One region of the Psychromonas sp. MME2 genome, then DNA from elsewhere that is predicted to be linked to it. Evidence: predicted binding sites of a transcription regulator. Region 1 holds the regulator's gene; each other region holds the start of a gene.
The links. Region 1 encodes FliA, which starts transcription of late flagellar genes. Its sites were predicted from a motif close to CTAAAGNTNNNNNNNNNNNNGCCGATA; they were not measured.
Positions count from the first base shown of each region.

Region 2: the regulator FliA is predicted to act here: its motif matches at 1,883-1,909, upstream of AB1A03_RS16160 (flagellar protein MotY).
Region 3: the regulator FliA is predicted to act here: its motif matches at 1,761-1,787, upstream of AB1A03_RS09190 (VC2046/SO_2500 family protein).

Region 1 covers NZ_JBEWXI010000007.1:55,262-58,546, reverse strand. The annotation lists gene AB1A03_RS07245 (protein phosphatase CheZ) at 1-573, opposite strand, end outside; gene cheY (chemotaxis response regulator CheY) at 587-970, opposite strand; gene AB1A03_RS07235 (RNA polymerase sigma factor FliA) at 1,126-1,824, opposite strand; gene AB1A03_RS07230 (MinD/ParA family protein) at 1,825-2,694, opposite strand; gene flhF (flagellar biosynthesis GTPase FlhF) at 2,774-3,285, opposite strand, start outside.
Region 2 covers NZ_JBEWXI010000015.1:169,791-173,075, forward strand. The annotation lists gene AB1A03_RS16150 (Cof-type HAD-IIB family hydrolase) at 1-439, opposite strand, end outside; gene AB1A03_RS16155 (YajD family HNH nuclease) at 597-929, shown strand; gene AB1A03_RS16160 (flagellar protein MotY) at 979-1,848, opposite strand; gene rnt (ribonuclease T) at 1,977-2,591, shown strand; gene AB1A03_RS16170 (HDOD domain-containing protein) at 2,715-3,285, shown strand, end outside.
Region 3 covers NZ_JBEWXI010000010.1:154,300-157,584, forward strand. The annotation lists gene AB1A03_RS09175 (tetratricopeptide repeat protein) at 1-283, opposite strand, end outside; gene AB1A03_RS09180 (response regulator) at 231-1,460, opposite strand; tRNA gene AB1A03_RS09185 (tRNA-Tyr) at 1,614-1,697, opposite strand; gene AB1A03_RS09190 (VC2046/SO_2500 family protein) at 1,822-2,358, shown strand; gene AB1A03_RS09195 (DUF808 family protein) at 2,408-2,833, shown strand; gene AB1A03_RS09200 (DUF808 family protein) at 2,796-3,281, shown strand.

The DNA of each region.
Region 1 (3,285 bases):
AGCTTCAATCTCTTGCACTAAAGTAATCACCCGACGAATCATCTGTCCGGTTAGGTCTTGAAAGTCTTGTGCCATTAATATGTCAGTTAGTGAAGATCGCAAATCTAAAGCACTAATTGTTGACTCTTTAAGCATGGCATCAACATCATGACAAAGTGTTTTAAAATCGCCTAACGCTAAATTTCGCGTCATTAAACCTTGCCAATTTGGACTGATTTTTTCAAGTGAAGCAATCATTTTATCGGCAATGGGTAGACAAGAATCAACTGCATCCATCGTTTTATTGGCTGCGTTATCGGTCATTTCAATAACGTAATTTAAACGATCTTTAGCATCAGGAAGCTCATGGTCAGCTAAATCAATTAACCTAGTGTCCTCTTGAAAACTAACTAATGTATCATGCAGTTCTCTTGTTAATTCACCTACTTTATCAAACACAAAATCTTTGTTTATGGTACTAAGAGTTACATTTTCAACAATTTTATTTGCAGCATCTATATCGTCAGCTTCTAGATGAGCAACAACAGCTCTAGCTTGTTCAATAGAGAGTAGCGGCATCAATGGGTTTGCCATAGCGATTTCCTTTTTAACCTAATCGCTCAAATACTTTATCTAACTTCTCTTTTAGCGTACCCGCAGTAAAAGGTTTCACGATATAACCATTTACGCCCGCTTGAGCCGCTTCAATAATTTGTTCACGTTTCGCTTCAGCCGTCACCATTAAAACAGGTAAGTGTTTCAAGTTGGGGTCTTTGCGAATCTCTTTTAACAAGTCGATTCCTTGCATAATTGGCATATTCCAATCAGTTACAACGAATTCAAAGCCGCCTTCTTTAAGCATAGGTAAAGCCGTGCTTCCATCATCAGCTTCAAATGTGTTTGTAAAACCAAGGTCTCGTAGTAAATTCTTGATAATTCTTCTCATTGTTGAAAAATCGTCAACAATTAGCACTTTCATATTTCTGTCCAAAACATTCCCCTAAGTAAAAAATATTTTTATTTATCTACTACAAATAAATAAAAGCAAATATAAAAAAAAATGAGCGTAATAGCCTGTCATTTCTTTATTTGTTAATGCAACTGTGATGTATCTCTTAGTAATCGAAGAGCATGTCTAGCAACTCACTAAGCAATTAGCGCTTTTGCTTTCAAGCGGTGTAGTGCTTGGCTATGAATTTGGCTTACTCTAGACTCACTCACATCGAGTACTAAACCAATTTCTTTTAAGTTTAACTCTTCATCATAATATAAGGATAATACTAATGCTTCTCGTTCAGGAAGCTGTTTTATCAACTCCACGAGCTTGCTTGAAAATTGATTTTCACTGACAGCATCAAAAACAGTATCACTACTTTCTTCCCCATGCACTTCATCACAATCAGAAATATCTTCATAGGCAACTAATCTAGCACAATTTACATCCTGCAACATTTGTTGATAATCAATAAGTGATATACCTAACTCTTTTGCAACTTCACTGTCCTTTGCATCTTGACCAGTACGTTTTTCAACCGCGTTGATTGCAGCCGCTATTTCACGACTGTTTTTATGCACTGAACGCGGTACCCAATCGCCTTTACGTATTTCATCTAACATTGCACCACGTATCCGGATACCTGCAAAAGTTTCAAAACTTGCGCCCTTAGAGGCATCAAAATTTCTCGCAGCTTCCAATAAACCAATCATACCAGATTGCAGCAAATCATCGATCAGCACGGTAGCAGGCAACCTAGCATTAAGATGATAAGCTATTTTTTTTACTAGTTCAGAATGGCGGTCAATGAGATCTGAAGTATTATTGTAATAGCCCTGTGCTTTTATCACTTATGGCAACTCGCTTATTTTAGCATTATCATTGAGTAACAATTTTTCAATAAAGAACTCCAAGTGTCCGCCGGGTTGATTCGGGATAGGCCAATCACAAACTCGATTTGCTAATGCCTTTAATGCTAATGATGCAGGTGTTTTAGGGTATGCTTCAACAACCACTTTTTGCTTACGCACCGCTTGGCGAACATTGCCATCAAATGGGATACAAGCAACAAGCTCTAAGGAAGCATCGAGGAAACGATCCGTTACGCGCGTCAATTTAGTGAATAGGTCTTGCCCTTCTCGTAAGCTACGAACCATATTGGCAACAATTTTAAAACGATAAACGCCATTTTGTTTACTTAAAATTTTAATCAGTGCATAGGCATCTGTAATTGATGTAGGTTCATCACAAACCACCATGATCACATCCTGCGCCGCTTGAGCAAAACTGACAACCATATTGGAAATACCGGCGGCGGTGTCGATCAGAAGAATATCGATCGGAGTTTGTAAAGAGCTGAAGGCTTGAATCAGCCCAGCATGCTCAACATCAGACAATTCAACCATTGACTGTGTTCCAGATGTCGCAGGAACAATCATGACCCCATCCGGACCTTCCACAATCACTTCATCAAGGGTGCATTCACCAGATAAGACATGCGATAAATTTTTGGTGACGCGAATACCAAGTAGCACATCGACATTTGCCAGACCTAAATCGGCATCTAGAATTAAAACTCGTTTGCCTCGTTGCGCAAGTGATACAGCAAGATTCAAAGTAACATTCGTTTTACCCACGCCGCCTTTACCACCGGTAACGGCAATTACTTTTACTTGATTATTTGTCATTCTTCTTAAGCCACTTGCTTGATCTGAAATCATCATATTACTCATTATTTATTAACTTATTTTATACGATAAAGGTTTGCTATTACCTTTATTGCTAATTATAACAAAAAATTTAATCGCTAAAGTTATCAAACCACTGCTGTTGCTGCTGTGTGAATAACTCGTTCATCATCTCTAATGTTTGCGTGATTAAACTTTCCGTTTTTGCTATTTCAATATCTTCAGGCACTCGCTGCCCCGTTGTCACATAACTAATAGGTAGCGCATGCTCCATGGTAACACTCAGCACTTCACCTAAACCGACACTTTCATCGACTTTTGTTAAGATACAACCAGAAAGTTTAATTCGTTTAAAATGTAATAAAGCTTCTTCAATAACACGCCGTTGAGATGTAGATGATATAACTAAATAGCTATGGATATTGACCCGACTATTACGCATTAACGTATCAAGTTGTTCCGATAATCGTACATCTCGTTGCCCCATCCCAGCTGTGTCAATAAGTACTAAACGCTTTTCTCTGAATTGATACAATATCTCTGAAAGCTCATCGGCATCTTTTGCAACCCGTATCGCACAGCCCATTATTTTAGCATAGGTTGCTAATTGCTCATGAGCCCCTA
Region 2 (3,285 bases), on a different contig from region 1:
CATTTTCATCAAGCTGATTAAAGTCGTATAGGTTAAATTCAATGCCATTGAGTTTTGCTTCATAATCCGTATATCTATTTTCCTTTGGTGTGATCAGCCCATGCGTCATAGAGTAAGCTAAAATATTAACATCTAACTTATTTGCTAGCTGATATAACTCAATCGCATCTCGCCCTGTTAAAATAGAGCTTTTTATAACTGAGCGACAGGCTACTTTAAGAATGAGTGAGGCGTTATAGGTTAACACATAATCATCTTCACCATCTAAACCCAACGCTTGTAATGTTGGTAGCATGCCTTCAAAGGGGCGGCCTGAAGCTAATACTACTTTTATATCTCGTTCCTTTGCCGCTGATATTGCTTCGCGAACACGATTGGTTAGGGCTTTTTGGCTATTTAATAAGGTGCCATCCATATCTAAAGCAATTAATTTATACATGATTAATTCCGGTAATTTATTTACCGATAGTGTATTTGAAATCGTCTTTTTAATCGACACTGTTTGTAGAAATAATATTATTGCTGACTTTGCATCTTGAAGTATCATGGGTATATTATCTGTTTTTAATATTAATCATTTAAAGAGTGGTACTCAAATGGCCTATATCCCAAGCAATTACAAATCAATGGAAAATGACTATCGCGATAAAGCATTAAAATTGTTTCCGTGGGTGTGTGGAAAATGTGCGCGTGAATTTGTTTATTCTAATTTACGTGAATTAACGGTTCATCATATCGACCATGATCACAGTAATAATCCAGCAGATGGAAGTAATTGGGAGTTATTGTGTATCTACTGTCATGACCATGAGCATGATAAATATACTCAAGCAGATTTGTATGGCAGTACGGTAGTCGCTGGTGATGATGTACAAGCCAGTGCAACCTACAACCCCTTTGCAGACTTGTTATCTAAAATGAAAAAGTAGTGTATTATGCCCCAATCATAATATTCGAATGGGGCATGTGTTGGATGAGTTAACTATCTTCCCGTTCAATAGAGATAACTACGCGGCGATTTTGCATCCGTCCTAATATATTTTGGTTATCCGCCACATGATGTTTTTCACCAAATCCTGTTACCTGTATTTTTTCATCATCTAGACCTAATTGTTCTAAATATTCTTTAACTGAAATTGCGCGTTGCTCCGATAATTTTTGATTATGACTACGGGAACCATAGCTATCTGAGTATCCTGCAATGAGCACAACACTAATATTTTCATCATATTTAATGTAATCACCAATCATTTTTAAACGTTTTTTGGAAAATGAGGTGAGTTTAACGCCGTTCTTATTGTATTTTAAAATACTAAAAGAGATATCTTCAAAATCGTAGGGTAACAGTTGATCGACACAATTACTAAACTCATCATAGCTACGATTAAAATTGATTGATGAAAGTGCGACACTGGTTATTTGATCATTATTACGCCAATCTTCAAAGAAAAAGGTTGGGTATTGTCCTGCTTCAAGTTCGTTCAACATGCGCCAAGCGCTTTGTTGCGTAACATAACCATCAAATTGTTGATAAAACTCGACGGTATCAATATCTTCGCTAGGTGCACCGGGGCGCCATTGTGGCGGTATTGATTTGAGTTTCACTGTGCGTGTAACGGGCATCGCCAGTTTACTATGTAAAATAAAATCAAGGTTGATTTTTTTACTTGCCCTTGCCTCAAAATGCGCTTGTCCATAATTTGGAATAGGGTGCTCCAGTGTACATTGAATGGGAGTAGAGCTGGAGATATACCAAAGGGAGTTATCCATATCTGCGTGATAACTTTTATTCGTTGCAAAGGCTGATTGATAGAAAAATAGCAGTGTTATAAAAATAATTTTTTGCATAATATAACTCATCTTATTAAGGCGTCATCATTATTATCGGCAGCGATATTTTTTTCTTTAGTGAATTTTATGCTGTTTTCGGAAAAATCAGGCATAATTACTTTTCAAATTTTAACTATGAGTAAATTATGGCAAACACATTGACTGCGCGTTTTCGTGGTTATTACCCCGTTATTATTGATATTGAAACATCAGGATTAAACTCTCAAACGGATGCGATGCTAGAAATCGCCGCAATTTTTCCTGCGATGGATGAACAAGGTTACCTTTATGCTGCAGAAAAAATTCATTTTCATATAATGCCATTTGAGGGGGCGAATTTAGATCCTAAAGCATTGGAATTTACCGGTATTGATCCCTTTAATCCGTTACGGGGCGCTATTGATGAATGTGAGGCATTAAGCGAAATTTTTAAGTTAGTTCGTAAACATCAAAAAAATAATCAATGCAATCGTTCTATAATTGTGGCTCATAATGCTTCATTCGATCAAGGTTTCATAAATCAGGCAACCCAGCGTTGTAACTTTAAAAGAGTCCCATTTCATCCTTTTGTCAGTTTTGATACAGCGAGTATGGCTGCGTTAGCCCTTGGTCAAACTGTGCTTGCGAAGGCTTGTGAACAGGCCAAAATACCCTATGATAATAATGAGGCGCATTCTGCTTTATACGATACACAAGTGACCGCAGAGTTGTTTTTCTATATTGTCAACAAATGGAAAGGATTAGGCGGATGGCCTGTTTAATTAGAATAATATCAGTTATTCAATAATAGGCCTGGCAAAGTATCTTGAGGTACCATAGGGATAGTTGGCGCCTTTTACTCCTCATCACAATAATTGCAAATGAATCTAGGGGTAGTGTTCTTCATGGCAGAAAATAGAAAGCGAACAGCGGCAAGGTGGGTTGAGTTATTATCTAAGAATGAGCTACCAGCAATTACTTCTGTTGCGAGTAAATTAGATAAATTTTCCAATGATGACATTAGTTCTATACCTAAATTATGTAAGGTGATCTTACACTATCAATCTCTATCATCCTCAGTTTTAAAAGTTGTAAATAGTGGTAACCGTATTTCTAAACGTCAGATAACGACCGTTTCTAGAGCGGCTATTGTGTTGGGTATACGCACAGTAAAAAATATCTGTTTGACATCCAAAATATTAGATGGCCTATTAGAAAACAAAAATTTATCTCAGCAGGTCTGTAAGCGTTTAGGTATGTTAATGGCCAATGCCTTCCATGCTGCTTTATTAGCTAAAATGATGTTGCCTGAGTATGAAGATGATACACAGGAAGAGGTTTATTTGGCTGCGATGTTATATAACATCGGTGAAACTGCTTTTTGGAGTTGTGATAGTGAAATTGCTCGAGAATTAATTGAAAAAACATCATTACCTGCAAATCAGTTTCAAAAACATTGCCAAGAAACGCTTGGGA
Region 3 (3,285 bases), on a different contig from region 1:
ATGCACCGGAATTCAATGGTTCAAGTTGCAGTGCCTGATTGAAATGAGTCAGAGCACTTTCATAAAGATGTTGAGAAAAAGCTTGGATGCCTAATGTATTATATTTTTTAAATGTACTCATGCGGGCTTTCAGTGCACTACCGGTTTGTTTATTAATTGCTGTTTGCATGGTTGAATCGATGATATCGCGTTGTTTAATTTCCTTTAAAAAGGGGGCTGCATAATCAAACTCACCGATATCTAATAGTGAAAAAAAGTGCTTCGCATAATAGAGTTGTTTCAAATTCTTCAGGTTTTTTATCATTTTGTTCTAGCGTACTTAGCAATTTCCGTTTCGCTTTTAATGGTTCATTTAGAGCAAAGAATACTTTAGATTGGCAAATTTCATCAAAGCAGTTGAAGTCAAAATCTTTATTTCTCCCCTCTTCAAAACGGCTTTGGTAGAGTGCTGAGCTGACTTGTTTTAAAATGATTTTTCGATCAATTAAATCATCTTCGGAAAGAGCATACTCAAGAATACAACGGATATAGTTAGCGAGGTGACAAGGATTTGGGTAAAAAGAGTTACGACTCAGTTGTAAAATCGCCGAATAACTACTGATCACGAGTTTATGCTCGTTCATTTCATTGGCTAAGATAGCCACTTCTTGATGCCGTTCAATACTATGATTGGTTATACTAGCAGCATAGCTAAGTGTTGCTAGCGCTTTCTCTAGTTCACCATTTTTTTTATAGGTGCGTGATAGCCACTGATAGGCTTCTATCTGTAAGGGGGAATTTTGTATTACTATGTTTAATAAATTAATCGCCTCTGATAGCTTATCCTGTAAATAATAAGCTTTACCTAAACTGATGCTCGCTCTTATTAGTGGTCTGTTTTCTACGAGCGGTTTAAGAATTCGTTCTGCATCTTCGTATTTCTCTATTTCTATGTAGATATCAGCTAAGAGGGCTTTACATAATTTTCTGTAATCAGCGCTTTGATTAATTTTTTCTTTGCATAATGCAATGGCCTGTGAATATTCTTGTTTTTGTAAGGCATCAAAAATATCAACGACTACCTCTTTTTTTTGTGCGGCTTTACGCAGTCGATTAAGTAGTTGTGTTTGAGAAAAGGGCTTCATTAAATAATCATCGGGTGACTTTTCAAGCGCGGTAAGTACCATCCCTTTATTATTATCACCGGTGATAATAAAACATATTGCATGATTGGTGATTAACTCTTTTTGACGTAGAAAATCAATAAGTTGTACGCCATTTTTGCCCGACCCTAAATTGTAATCCACAAGAAATAGGTCAAAAGTTTTTTTCTCTGCTAATTTCACAGCGCCTTCAGCATTTTCAGCAAAGGAAATCTTTTGTGCACTAGCCCCCTGATTAGTGAGCATATTACGCAGCATGATATGGAATGCTTTTTGATCATCAACAATTAAAATATTTTTGTCTTTATAATTAAACATTGTTTATTGATCTTCACTTTTATTTGAGAATGAGCGTAATGTACTTAATTGTAGATAATAATAAGCTAGGATGTAGTGCAAAACGATTATTTTACGTACTTTGTATAGTAAAACAAATATTCTATGAAGGGAAAGACTTTCAGGGGAGTGAAATGGTGGAGGGAGGTGGATTCGAACCACCGAAGCTTACGCGGCAGATTTACAATCTGCTCCCTTTGGCCACTCGGGAACCCCTCCGTTATTTCGCGGGCAATAATAGCAGATAATAGAGGCATGTGAAGTTAAAAAAATAAAAAAACATTAAATAAAATCAGTTTGTTGCCGATAACACTTTATATCGGAGATAAAACAATGAAAATGTATGAATAGTAAACAGCTAGATAACAATTTATTGATAAATGAGTGGCAATTAGGGCAGCAATTAAATGCTGCTGTACACAATGGCACGCGTGACAAATTTAATTTGTTACTCAGTTTTTTATCCGATGACGCAAGAGATTTTGCACAATTTGATTTAGCGGCAAAAAAAGAAGTGGCTTTAGAGACAACCGCATCGTTACGCCAACAGTTTCAACTTCCTCCTGCTCAACCCCTTGTTAACGGAGGTGTTACCCTTGAGCAAGCATGTAATATGAATGCTGATTTACATAATAACCATTTTCGTACAATTCGTTTAAAGCAATTATTGCATAATGAAGCACTGCTAGCTCGCCCTGAGCAAGGTGAATTTAGTGATGACATTGTTGATAATATATCCTTAGTTGCACAGCAGCGCCTTTCTGCCTCATTAGGCAATTCGTCTATTCAATTCACCTCAACCGGTGTTACAAATGAGCTCATGAATCGCTATCAAGAATTGGATTTAGATAATAAACCAATTAAAGTGAACTATATGTAATGGTTAATGGAATGGTCTACGCGCTATTTCATATTTTTGAGGAAGAATAATGGCAACGGGTTTTTTTGCTGTGTTTGATGATATTGCTGCTTTGTTAGATGATGCGGCAATGATGAGTAAAGTCGCGACTAAAAAAACCGCGGGTGTATTGGGTGATGACTTGGCTGTGGGGGCTGAAAAAGCATCTGGATTTTCTTCAAGCAGAGAGTTGCCTGTGTTATGGGCAATAGCGAAGGGCTCTTTACGTAATAAATTGATCATTTTACCCGTTGCTTTTCTATTGAGTGCCTTTGCTAATTGGCTGATTATCCCTATTTTAATGGTAGGAGGGATATATCTTGCCTTTGAAGGTGCAGAGAAAATATTTGAGTATCTTCAAAAAAAAGAGAGTCGGCCGATCAACACCATACTCGAAGATGACCAAGATTTTTTGAATTATGAAGCAAAAAAAAATAAAATCAGCGATACTGACTGACTTTATTCTCTCCATTGAAATTATCGTTTTAGCCCTCGGTACAGTCATGCAAGAGCCTTTAATATTACAAATTATTGTTGTTTCATTTGTGGCTCTGTTGGCGACAGTGGGTGTTTATGGCTTTGTGGCACTTTTGGTTCGCATGGATGATGTCGGCTTTAAATTAATAGCGTTAGCAGAGCAGAAAAATAACCTTTTAAAATTTATCGGTGAGTTACTTGTTGCGGCATTACCGAAAGTTATTCGCCTATTAACTATTGTCGGTACGTTAGCTATGTTACTCGTTGCCGGAGGCATATTTGTGCACAATGTGCATGCTATTGCTGATTATTTATTATTTATGCCGACGATGTTAGCTGAATTATTGGTAGGGCTTATGGTTGGACTAATAACGTTAATGGTCGAGAAGGGTATTGCTAAGATTGGGGTAAGCATTAATAGACGTTAATTGT